4 regions of the Pseudoalteromonas sp. AOP31-A2-14 genome follow, and region 2 is predicted to be linked to each of the others. Evidence: predicted binding sites of a transcription regulator. Region 2 holds the regulator's gene; each other region holds the start of a gene.

Region 1 (3,110 bases), 240 kb from region 2:
TTTACTTTTATTTTGAAGATATTACCAGCAAGTGGTGCATTTAGCGTTTCAGACGAAGCTACTGACGCTGATTGTGGAATAAGCTCGCTGTCTTTAAGCGTTACTTCTTTAAGCTCACCGCCTTGTGCAACGACAACGTCATAAACCTTGCCATCAACCTTAACGCTGTACTGTTCAGCAGTAACGGTTTTATCAGACGACTCGTTCGCTGGCTTTTCTGATTTAGCCGATTCAGCGCTAGGCACTGGCTCAAATGCATCAGGGTTATTGCGGTTTTTAAGGAATTTAAGGCCAATTTGCGGGAATAATGCATAAGTTAATACATCATCAATTTTTTCATCGCTAAGTTCAATACCTTGCTCCTGTGCTTCTTTTTCAAGCTCAGTTTGCAGGGTTTCAAGCTCTGGCACTATCTTATCAGCAGGGCGACAAGTAATTGCCTCTTCCCCTTCTAGTACGCGCTCTTGTAGTTCTTTATTCATTGGCGCAGGGGTTGCACCATATTCGCCTTTTAATACACCGGCAGTTTCTTTAGTAATCGTTTTATAACGCTCACCAGTTAATACATTTAATACTGCTTGCGTACCCACTATTTGCGAGGTCGGTGTAACCAATGGTAAAAAGCCTAGATCTTCACGAACACGTGGGATCTCAAGCAATACTTGGTCAAGCTTATCGCCAGCACCTTGCTCTTTAAGCTGGCTTTCCATGTTAGTTAACATGCCACCAGGCACTTGTGCGAGTAGAATACGACCATCAACGCCCTTTAAACTACCTTCAAAAGCGGCGTACTTTTTACGAACATCACGAAAATACGCTGCAATTTCTTCAAGCTGATTTAAGTCAAGTTCCGTATCGCGCTCAGTGCCTTCAACTATCGATACAATGGTTTCAGTAGCACTGTGGCCATAAGTCATACTCATTGACGAAATTGCAGTATCAAGCATGTCAATTCCTGCATCTATCGCTTTTTGATAAGTAGCAGTACTTAGCCCTGTTGTTGCATGGCACTGCATTGCAATTGGAATCGATACGGTTTCTTTTAAGCCTTTAATTAACTGCTCACAATCATAAGGTTTTAATAACCCCGCCATATCCTTAATACAAATAGAATGACAGCCTAGCTCTTCAAGCTCTTTTGCAAGCTTTAACCACATGTCTAACGTATGTACTGGACTTACAGTGTATGAAATGGTTCCTTGTGCATGCGCGCCAACTTTAACAGCCGCTTTAATGGCGGTTTCAAGGTTGCGTACATCGTTCATCGCATCAAAAATACGAAATACGTCAACGCCATTTTTATGGGCGCGCTCAACAAACTTTTCTACTACATCATCAGCATAATGACGATAGCCTAATAAGTTTTGACCACGCAACAACATTTGCTGCTTGGTATTTGGCATTGCGGCTTTTAAAGAACGAATGCGCTGCCAAGGATCTTCACCTAAATAACGAATACATGAATCAAAAGTAGCTCCGCCCCATGATTCTATTGACCAATAACCTGCGTCATCCAGTTTACTCGCAATTGGTAACATGTCATCAAGGCGCATACGTGTAGCCAGCAATGATTGGTGTGCGTCACGTAGTACAAGCTCTGTCAGTTTTAATTTAGCCATGAATTACCTCTTAGAATTATTGTTTGTTATTGTATTGAGCAATGGCCGCACTGATCGCAGCAACATGTTCACTAGGAACACCCTTTGCTTGAATTGACGCCTTTCGAGCAAGCGGCGCAACGGGATTTTCAAACCGCGCAGCTATTTTGGACATAAGTGAAATAGCCCAAATTAAAAACGAAAGAAAAAGAAATACTCCCACCATGCCTGTCAGCATTAAACTTGCCGCGGTAGTAAGTAAAGCACCTACATCCATCTTGCTCCCCTTGATAACTCAACCGAACAATTAAATAAAAATCCGATTATACTTAATATTTATGCACTAATCATAACAAAGCTCTATTTATTGTCTAGCACTTTGTCAAATGGTATAACCAATTACTACTAAAGTAACATATCAATATTTAACTTAATACTGTTGATAACAATGAAAACCGATAGGACTTAAACGATAAAAGCACTCGATATAGATAATAATTATAAAAGCGAAAAAACATGTGAGATTTAGCGCTTTAAAATAATGGCACTATAAAGAAAGTTAACTTAACATGAAATTGGTCTTACCAAGAATAAAATAGATATTATACGCTTATTTACGTATAAAACTCTCTGCGCCATAACTTACATTAATGGTATGAATAAGTTACATGACAAGTCGTAAAAATTACGTAACACTCAAATATACCCAGCTTGGAAAATAAATTAAAACAATAAAAATCAACAACTTAAAAAGTGGCACGTAACTCGCTTATCAATGATACGAACGATTTAGATGAACCAAGGAGAATACAATGTTACGCTGGACAATTACGTTTCTAGTTATTGCGTTAATCGCTGCAGTGTTAGGTTTTGGTGGTATCGCTGGTGCTGCTGCAGGAATAGCAAAAATAATCTTTTTTATATTTTTAGTACTATTAGTTATTTCATTAGTTTCTGGTGCCTTACGAGGAAAAAAACCCTAGATACTAATTAACTTATTAATCTTTTTAACCTTCGACAAGGAATTACATTATGAAATCATCAACAATTAAAGCAGGTGTTATCGCATTATTCGCAAGTTTTTTTATTATGGGTTGTGAAGATAACCATGCTGAGGATGCCGGAGAGCGCATTGATGAAGCTGTAACAGACGTGCAAAATGGTGTTGAAGACGCCTGTGAAGAAGCTAAAGAAGGCATGAATGCTGAAGAAACGAATTGCTAATAGCAATTTAGTTTAAAATTAAAAAAGCGACCCAATTGGGTCGCTTTTTTGTTATTAATTAAACCTATCTTATACTTAATTAAAGTCTTGCTTCAAGCATAAGGCGTTTCATATCGCGCACGGCTTTGTCTAAACCATCAATGGCTGCGCGAGCAATAATTGCATGGCCAATATTTAGTTCATATATTTCGGGCATTGCGGCAATCGGTTTTACATTGTGATAATGCAGTCCGTGGCCTGCATTGACGACTAAGCCAATACTAGCAGCATACTCTACACCTTGGCGGA
Region 2 (3,110 bases):
ACTTCTGAACCTTTTTGTTGTTCTGTGTATAAAAGGTGGTTGCAGAGTTTCTTGGTCAAAGCATATACTTATAGGTAAGTATTAACAGTCACTGAATCGAGTTATTTCAATTAGATAACGTTGAGTTAGCTATTAATAGAATAAAATAGAAATAGGCTACGCGGTTTGCTGCAATGCTTTTCATTCGAAAAATTCGGCCGTGTCAAACATTTAAGCTAAGGATATATCATGGCGCAAGCGCAATCTGGAATTTGTGCTGAGGCAAACTTACACGGTTTGCATTTGTTTTTTAACGTGCTAGATAGTCACGATGAGTCTTTACGTAAAAAATTAAAACGAGTCAGTGCAATACAAGATGAATTTGCTGATCAATTCTCTGAGTCTATGCTTACAAGCTTTGTCGCAATTGGTGCTCAGTATTGGCCGCACTTGCTTCCTGAGTTTATCCCAGACGAATTAAAAAGTTTCCCTAATATAACTCATAGTGAGTATCTTATGGGGGCTGAGCCTTTCGACTTATTTATTCAAATCCGTTCAGATCGCGAAGATGTAAATCACTTATTTGCACTGCAAATCTTAAAGCTATTTTCACCAGATGTTGAGCTGGTGGAGCAAGTTCGTAACTTTCGCTTTTTAGATGGTCGTGATTTTAATGGCTTTATTTATGGTGGCGATATGCCTTATGGCAGACAAAAACGCACCACGGCATTAATTAATAAGCCAGGTCACTTTGAAGATCAGGGCAGTTATATTCATGTGCAACGTTTTGTGCATGATTTAAGTGTATGGCAGCACCTATCACTGACAGAACAAGAACAAATAATGGGGCGCACACGCTTAGATAACACACTTGTGGTGCCTGCTATAAAAAGTAGTCATGCCGTTAGGGTAGAACTTAAAGATGAACAAGGGCTGCCGATTTTATTAAATCAAAGTATGCCTTTTGGTGATGTACACGAACAGGGGATTTTAACGGTTAGTTGTTCCGCTTCAGGGGAGGCTTTTACGCAAGTGCTTAAGAGTCGCTTGGGGGAGTGTTCTGATCATTGGCTTGATTTTACTCAAGCCGATATGGGATCTGCGTTTTTTGCACCATCGTTAAACTTTTTAAAGCAACTGTAAGTTTAAACCGTATCAAATAAGATATGAACACGCTCAAGGGTGACATCTATTTCAGATATTTTCGCTGGCGCGATAAAAATAGTGTCATCGCCAGCAATGGTACCAAGTACGCCATCGGCCTTGCCTAATGAATCAAGCAAGCGAGCAATAAGCTGTGCAGCCCCAGGGCTGGTACGAATGATAATCATCATTTCGTTATGCATAATATCTATAACTAATTGGCGTAGAGGGCTTTTAGCAGTCGGTACGCCCATTTCAGCAGGTAAGCAGTAAACCATTTCTTGTTTTGCGTTACGGGTGCGTACAGCACCAAATTTACTTAACATGCGTGAGACTTTACTTTGGCTTATATTATCAAAGCCTTGCTCTTTTAAGGCCTCAACTATTTCACCTTGTGAGCCAAAGTTCTCTTCTTTTAATAACGCTTTAAAGGCTTTAACTAATGCTTCTTGCTTGTCTTGGGGTTGCATGTCGTAGATTCTTATTCATTAATGGTGGGGTAATTCTACACAATATTGCATAGTTATGCAGTAATTGTCTGATGAATTTCACCTGTAAACTACTTTATTTACAACTATGGTCGAAATTATATGCAAAATAAGCAGGATAAATTTGTCTTTAGGTGTTAATTTCATTATCTTTAGTGCCACTAAGTTTTTCCTACCTTAAATTATGGAGAGTTTTATGAAAGTTGCTGTTCTAGGCGCAGCTGGCGGTATCGGCCAAGCATTGTCTTTATTATTAAAAACAGGGTTACCTGCAGGTTCTGAATTATCATTATATGACGTAGCCCCAGTTGTTCCAGGTGTAGCGGTTGATCTTTCTCACATCCCAACTGACGTAAAAGTAGCGGGTTTTGGTGCCGATGACCTAGGTAAAGCGTTAGAGGGGGCTGATGTCGTACTTATCCCTGCAGGCATGCCACGTAAACCGGGTATGGATCGCGCTGATTTATTCAACGTGAATGCAGGTATTATCAAAACATTAGCAGAAGGCATCGTTGCTAACTGTCCAAAAGCATTAGTGGGTATTATAACTAACCCAGTAAACGGTACAGTGCCAATTGTAGCTGAAGTATTCAAAAAAGCGGGTACATACGACGCTAAGCGCGTTTTTGGTATTACAACCCTTGACGTGATCCGCTCTGAAGCCTTCATTGCTGAACTTAAAGGCGTTGATGTTGCGTCAGTTAAAGTCCCAGTAATTGGTGGTCACTCAGGCACGACTATTTTACCGCTTCTTTCACAAGTTGAAGGTATATCTTTCACTGATGAAGAAGTTGCTGCACTTACTCCACGTATCCAAAATGCGGGTACTGAAGTAGTAAATGCTAAAGCTGGCGGTGGTTCAGCAACGTTATCAATGGGTGCTGCTGCAGCTCGTTTTTGTATGTCTTTAGTAAAAGGCCTGCAGGGTGAAGATGTAGTAGATTACGCATATGTTGCTATTGAAAACGGCGATGCAGAATACTTTGCACACCCAGTACGTTTAGGTAAAAACGGCGTAGAAGAAATTCTTTCTTACGGCGAGCTAAGCGCATTTGAAGAGAAAGCCAAAAATGACATGCTAGAAACCCTGAAAAAAGACATCAAAGAAGGTGTTGATTTCATGGCGTAATAGCCTATATAACCTGAATTTAGGTTAAATACTAAAAAAGCCTGCAATTGCAGGCTTTTTTATGGCTTAAATAAAAATTTAGTGGCTGCGGTCAACCGCTATTTTGGCTAAGCTAATTAAGGCCTCTTTATAAGGTGATTCCTCTAATACTGTTAAACTAGCAATCGCTTTGTCGGCTTCTTGGTTTGCTTTATCCATCGTAAAATCAAGTGCTTTGGTTTGTGCGAGGGTATCTAAAATTGCGCTTAAATTATCCATACCATTGCTGTGCTCGATAGCATCACGAATTAACTGTACTTGCTCAGGCGTGCCATGCTGCATTGCATAAATTAATGGTAATGTTGGTTTACCTTCAGCTAAATCATCGCCAA
Region 3 (3,110 bases), on a different contig from region 2:
TAGAGTGACAGCCCTTATAAGTTAAGGCATGGTCACCAATGAATTGACGTTTGCAGTCCTTGCATTGGTAGTTCTGCTTGCCATAGCTTTTTATGCCGTTTTTCTTTAAACTGGGACTGTGACAGTCGGGGCAGCTGATATCTATTTGTGTCTTCATAACCTCAAATATATCATCTTGCTTTGGCTGTCACCCTCCTTTATTTCTTCAGCATACTTTCTGACACACCACCAAAATTTAAATAAAAAAGCAGCTAAATTTAGCTGCTTTTAATAATACTCCAGTATTACTTGTTCATTGCATTAATTAAAAAAGCTGAAATTTTAGCTCCCTCTCTAAGAGTTGTTTCGGAGCTTGATTGACCGACTAATGAGCTGTCAGTAAATGGGGCTATTTCCATCATATCAGCACCGGTAATTGGAAATTCATCCGCAAGTGCCACTAATATATCTAAAGCGTGTTGCGGTGTTAAGCCATTGCCTTCTGGCGTACCAGTGGCTGATGCAAATTCTTCATCAAGCGCGTCAATATCAAAACTGACATACAGCTCGTCCACATTATCAGCTTTAAGCTGAGCAATAGCCTCTGCGGCAATCGCCGATGCGCCGCGCTCAATAATTTCATGAGCCCAATGCTGCTTCACACCAAAGTTCGACTCCCAGTGTTCTTTTGGCTTTCCGCTTGAACGAATACCAAATTGAATAAGGTGATGCGGCGCAGGTAAATACTCTAAAATATGAGTACACCATGAGCCAAAGCATAAATCGATACCTAAACGTTCGACCAATAAATCGGTGTGGGCATCAAAGTGAATAATTGCCGTACGTTTACCTTGTTCGCGCTTTGCTTTTAAATATGACTTTGTCAGTGGGTAACTAATAGAGTGATCGCCACCCATGCCAAAAATACCTTTATCTGTAAAAGTAGCATAAAAGCTGTCACACACATCTTCTGTAATCGATAATGGACTTACGTAATAATCACTACTTGGATTGTCATACAAAGCCTTTTGACAGTTGCTAATAGTTGCTTGGTTTAAATATTTGTCATGGAGTAAATGTGGGATAACACGTACATCACCTAAATCGAACGATTTTGCTTGTGGCTGTTGATCGATCAGAGTTGAGCGTAAAAATAACGGCCCCCAGTTAGCGCCACGTAAAATACCCCCACCGCAATCGGAGCTAATACCTAACATGACAGCTTTATGTTCACTTTGGTTTAATGTGCCTAACGAATCACGCCATAAACTGTCAACGTTATCTTCTTGTCCATATAGTTTATTGCGCAGTGCAGCTTTACGTTCTTTTGCAGTATTAACCGTAAAAACACCATCCCCTGGTGGGCATAAACAATGCTCTACTTTAGATTTAAATGCTTGCCATTGCGTGCTCATACTTATTCCTTACCTGTTATTTTTGCGTAGTTATGCAAAAACCTCGTTAACTAAAATATTTCGTATAAACTTGCTATGTTATTTTTTTAAGACCCTTTTTAAGGTTTAATAAAGTAACTAAGTTTCAAATAAAAAAATAAAAATTATTTTATAACAATGAATTACGAAAAAATAAAAACGAGATAAAAACTTAACTTTATTACATATTAAATAGATATAGAGTCTACTGGTGTAAGTCAACCATCCCAAAAAGAAGGCATTGTAATGGCTTGCTTGAATATTCATAGATGGTGAATAAAGTTTAAATGGGTTACGGACATCCGTCCTGTACAGGAAATTTGATAATAGTAATGATGTTAAACTAACATAATTATATGATCTAAAAAGGCAACACTATGGAAAAGGTATTTCACTTAGGGCTTACCCGTGACGACTTACAAGCTGCAACACTTGCTATTGTGCCAGGCGACCCCGACAGAGCTGAGCGCATTTCTACTTTCCTTGAAAACCCTATATGCCTTGCCAAGACTCGCGAATTCCATGTTTATTTAGGCAAACTTAATGGTGCAAGCGTAGTGGTATGTTCAACCGGTATTGGTGGCCCGTCAACGTCTATTGCCGTGGAAGAGCTCGCCCAGCTTGGAGTCACTACATTTTTGCGCATTGGCACAACGGGCGCGATTCAACCACATATAAATGAAGGTGATATTTTAATTAGCCAAGCCTCCGTTCGTTTAGATGGTGCCAGCCAACATTTTGCGCCACTTAATTATCCAGCAGTTTCTGACTTTTTTGCTACCCAAGCAATGGTTAATGCATGTGATAACTTAAATATTGATTTTCATATAGGTATCACCGCATCTAGTGATACTTTTTACCCAGGCCAAGAGCGCTACGATACCTATTCAGGTTATGTGCCAAAAGCATTCCAGGGTAGCTGTGATGAATGGCAAAAACTAGGCGTGATGAACTATGAAATGGAATCAGCCACATTATTTACTATGTGTGCAGCACTGGGGTTAAAAGCGGCGTGCGTTGCAGGCGTACTGGTTAACCGTACTCGTCAAGAGATACCTAATGTAGACCACGGCGAAATAGAAAGAAAGTCAGTTGCCGTGGTACTTGAAGCTGCAAAAACGCTGTTAGCTTAGCGCTAAACAGTAATAAGTTAAAGCTGGTAATGAAGCATAACTTGCCAGCACAGCTTGGGTTACATCGTATTGATTTTGCTTATCGCGTGTTTCTAAAAGCTCGATACTTTTAACGACTTCAGAATTAAAAACCAGACCTGATAAATAAAATTGACTCAAGGCACTTTGTAACGGTGATAGACTCGGGTTATAAGCTGCGTTTTCACTATAACGACCATAGTAATCACCTTGTTCGAATGTCGAAATTTTAACTGCACTATAGTTTCCGCTGTAGGGCACGTACGCTTTTAGTGCTGCTTCTTGCAAACCTTCACTGCATTGGTTTGATTCAAACGATAGTCTGTGGTGCACTTCATCTAGTAAGCTATATTTATTTCCTAGATCTTTTGGCCCAAATGAGTGAGGTAAAAGATCCGTCAGTTTAAAGGTGTTTTGAGGAAGTAATATCTGTAGGTTTTTAGCGCCAACTAGCTCATTCATAAACTGGCGACAATGGCCGCAAGGCGCATCACTAATGGCTATTTTAATAAACTTTTTAATACCATTAATCCACGCATTATTTATT
Region 4 (3,110 bases), 1.6 Mb from region 2:
ATAGAGACCTGCAAAAACGTGTTTTTACTTTAAGAAAAAACATAGGGTAATTTGAGGATAGTCACGGTTTTAAATTTTTGCGCAATAAGGTTAATAATTTAATCTAAAAATTACTTCAGTGGACAGGTTTAAATATGATTGCGTATCAGACACTTTAATAACATAAATAACAGACATTAAAAAAGACGCCGTAGCGTCTTTTTATCGATTGTTAATTAACACTTAAGCTAATTAAGCGAAGTTCGCGTTTGCGAATTCCCAGTTAACTAATGACCAGAAACCTTTAAGGTAATCAGGACGGACGTTACGGTAATCGATGTAATAAGCATGTTCCCACAGATCCACAGTAAGGATTGGTGTAACACCCTCATCAGTTAGTGGTGTTGCTGCGTTAGATGTATTTACGATGTCTAAAGAACCATCAGCAAGTTTCACTAACCAAGTCCAGCTTGAACCAAAGTTGTTAACTGCTTTATCATTTAATGCATCTTTTAGCGCGTCAAATGAGCCCCATTTCGCGTTGATTGCATCTGCGATTGCGCCTGTAGGTGCACCGCCGCCATTTGGAGATAAGCTGTTCCAGTAGAAAGTGTGGTTCCAGATTTGTGCTGCGTTATTAAATACGCCACCATTTGAAGAGCATACGATTTCTTCAAGCGATTTGCCTTCAAATTCAGTACCTGGGATCAAACCGTTAAGTTTAGTCACATAAGTGTTGTGATGCTTACCGTGGTGAAACTCTAGCGTTTCTTTTGAAATATGTGGTTCAAGTGCATCAATTGCATACGGTAGTGACGGTAGTTCAAATGCCATTTTTTTATCTCCATCTTCTTGGTTGATAGTCCAGTCGGTTATAGGTAATAGCTATGCTAACAAAGTGCTTACCTATACCAAGTGGGATTATAGTGTTACTATAATAGTTGAGTATTTTACTCAAGTTTTAGCAAACAGCAATGCTCTTGTTAAAGACTATTTAAGATTGTGGCGTTAATCGCCCATTTAATATATATCTGAGGCCACAGTGAAACTTTTTCAAGGCCTAATGTGTTCGCTATCGTCATTTTGAGGTTGTAAATGGAAACCATTGATAAAATTAAACAGCAAATTGCTGAAAACCCGATCATCTTATTCATGAAAGGATCACCAAAACTGCCTAATTGTGGTTTTTCTTCGCAAGCATCACAAGCGCTTATGTCATGTGGCGAACCGTTTGCGTATGTTGACATATTGCTAAACCCAGACATTCGCGCAGAGCTACCAGCTCACGCTAACTGGCCTACCTTTCCACAGCTATGGGTCGAAGGCGAATTAGTTGGTGGTTGTGATATTATCATTGAAATGTTTCAACGTGGTGAACTACAACCACTGATCACTGAAACAGCTAAAAAACATAAAGAAGCTGACGCAGAATAATTTAGTTGGCTCAATTAAATTCAAAAGGTCGCGAGCATGCGGCCTTTTTGTAGTTAGTTCAAATTCTTGATATTATTTTAATAGATCTAAAAACTCTTCATACCTTCTAGTTGCTTTTTTATTTCCCACGCTATATTCAAATTTAACGATGTTTCAATTTATAACTAAAATACTATCTGCACCCGGGCAAAATATACTCACACCATAATAAGAATACCTTTATGTAAATTATTACCTCTTTAAAGAAAAGTTTTGCTTGTTTATAAAGGGTAATGGTTATGCAATAAATGCATCACTATAAGCATTTTTTGTATTGGTTATTCACTCTTGTATGACCAGCTTTGTTAGTGCCCATTAGGGTATTAATAGTACGTAGTTAAAATGATTAAAAAAAACCAAATTGAACAACTATATATGGAGTGAATAAATATTCACAAAAACACAGGGTTTACGTTAACGTAAACTGCATGGTTTTTGAGTGCTTATTTTACAAATTGTTAAATATGACACCAGTGTCATGAAAAGATAGCGCGATAATAAGCGTTAAATGTTAAAAAATAACGATAAAGAAAAGCATTGTATTGAAGTGAGAAATATTCAACAATGTGAATATGTATTCAAAATTATGTTGACTCAACTGCCAATTGGCGATATTTTTGTCCGTCTGCTAGCAAACCGTCAAGAACGTCATTACTGCTAGTTGTTGTAGCAAGGGGAGGGGTCTATGTTATACGACTCAAAATTAGAAAAAGATAATTGTGGCTTTGGTTTAATTGCCCAAGTCAATGGCCAAGCGAGTCACCGCTTGGTGCGTACTGCAATCACGGGGCTTGATCGAATGGAGCATCGTGGTGGTATTTCTGCCGATGGCAAAACTGGCGACGGCTGCGGCCTATTGATGCAAAAGCCAGATAGCTTCTTTCGTGCAATTGCCAATGAAAAAAACTGGCATTTAGGCAAGAACTATGCTGTTGGCATGATATTTTTAAATGCTGATCCAGTACTTGCTCAAACAGCTAAAGATGTACTAAGTGAAGAATTAGAAAAAGAAACACTTAATATTCAAGGTTGGCGTGTGGTGCCGACGGATGAAGACTGTTTAGGTCCTATTGCAAAAAAGCAATTACCTAAGTTTGAACAAATTTTTGTGAGTGCGCCAGAGGGTTGGCGTCCAAAAGATCTTGAACGTCGATTATATGTGGCACGTCGCCGTGCTGAAAAACGGCTTATAGATGATGAACATTTTTATATTGCCAGTTTGTCAGGTTTGGTAACTGTTTATAAAGGCTTAATGATGCCTGTAGACTTACCTAATTTTTATCTCGACTTGGCTGATATTCGCATGGCCAGTGCGATTTGTGTATTTCACCAACGCTTTTCAACGAATACGCAACCACGTTGGCCACTTGCACAACCGTTCCGCTATTTAGCGCATAACGGTGAAATAAATACTATTCAAGGTAATCGTCAGTGGGCACGTGCTCGCTCGTATAAGTTTTCTTCTCCACTGATCCCTGACTTACAAAGCGCAGCACCTTTTGTAAATGAAACGGGTTCAGACTCGTCAAGTTTAGATAATATGCTAGAGCTGTTTTTAGCTGGCGGCATGGATTTATTCCGTGCAATGCGCATGCTTGTACCGCCTGCATGGCAAAAAAACCGTGCGATGGATGACGATTTACGCGCTTTTTATGACT

The links. Region 2 encodes ArgR, which controls arginine synthesis, uptake and breakdown. Its sites were predicted from a motif close to ANTGAATANNTATTCANT; they were not measured.
Region 1: a site for ArgR is predicted at 1,926-1,943, ahead of ACT3S9_RS11600 (OadG family protein). Genes of this name have one in related genera too.
Region 3: a site for ArgR is predicted at 1,416-1,433, ahead of ACT3S9_RS15890 (arginase family protein). Genes of this name have one in related genera too.
Region 4: a site for ArgR is predicted at 2,018-2,035, ahead of gltB (glutamate synthase large subunit). Genes of this name have one in related genera too.

Annotation. Positions count from the first base shown of each region.
Region 1 covers NZ_JBQSXI010000001.1:2,508,259-2,511,368, forward strand. Annotated here, with positions in the region: gene oadA (sodium-extruding oxaloacetate decarboxylase subunit alpha) at 1-1,619, opposite strand, end outside; gene ACT3S9_RS11600 (OadG family protein) at 1,636-1,875, opposite strand; gene ACT3S9_RS11605 (DUF1328 domain-containing protein) at 2,411-2,581, shown strand; gene ACT3S9_RS11610 (hypothetical protein) at 2,631-2,822, shown strand; gene pdxJ (pyridoxine 5'-phosphate synthase) at 2,902-3,110, opposite strand, start outside.
Region 2 covers NZ_JBQSXI010000001.1:2,751,001-2,754,110, reverse strand. Annotated here, with positions in the region: gene ACT3S9_RS12695 (Dyp-type peroxidase) at 229-1,122, shown strand; gene argR (transcriptional regulator ArgR) at 1,125-1,592, opposite strand; gene mdh (malate dehydrogenase) at 1,807-2,739, shown strand; gene ispB (octaprenyl diphosphate synthase) at 2,818-3,110, opposite strand, start outside.
Region 3 covers NZ_JBQSXI010000002.1:10,676-13,785, forward strand. Annotated here, with positions in the region: gene ACT3S9_RS15885 (IS1 family transposase) at 1-157, opposite strand, end outside; gene ACT3S9_RS15890 (arginase family protein) at 285-1,394, opposite strand; gene udp (uridine phosphorylase) at 1,790-2,545, shown strand; gene cdd (cytidine deaminase) at 2,537-3,110, opposite strand, start outside.
Region 4 covers NZ_JBQSXI010000001.1:1,185,393-1,188,502, forward strand. Annotated here, with positions in the region: gene ACT3S9_RS05575 (hypothetical protein) at 1-2, opposite strand, end outside; gene ACT3S9_RS05580 (superoxide dismutase) at 232-813, opposite strand; gene ACT3S9_RS05585 (Grx4 family monothiol glutaredoxin) at 1,075-1,413, shown strand; gene gltB (glutamate synthase large subunit) at 2,138-3,110, shown strand, end outside.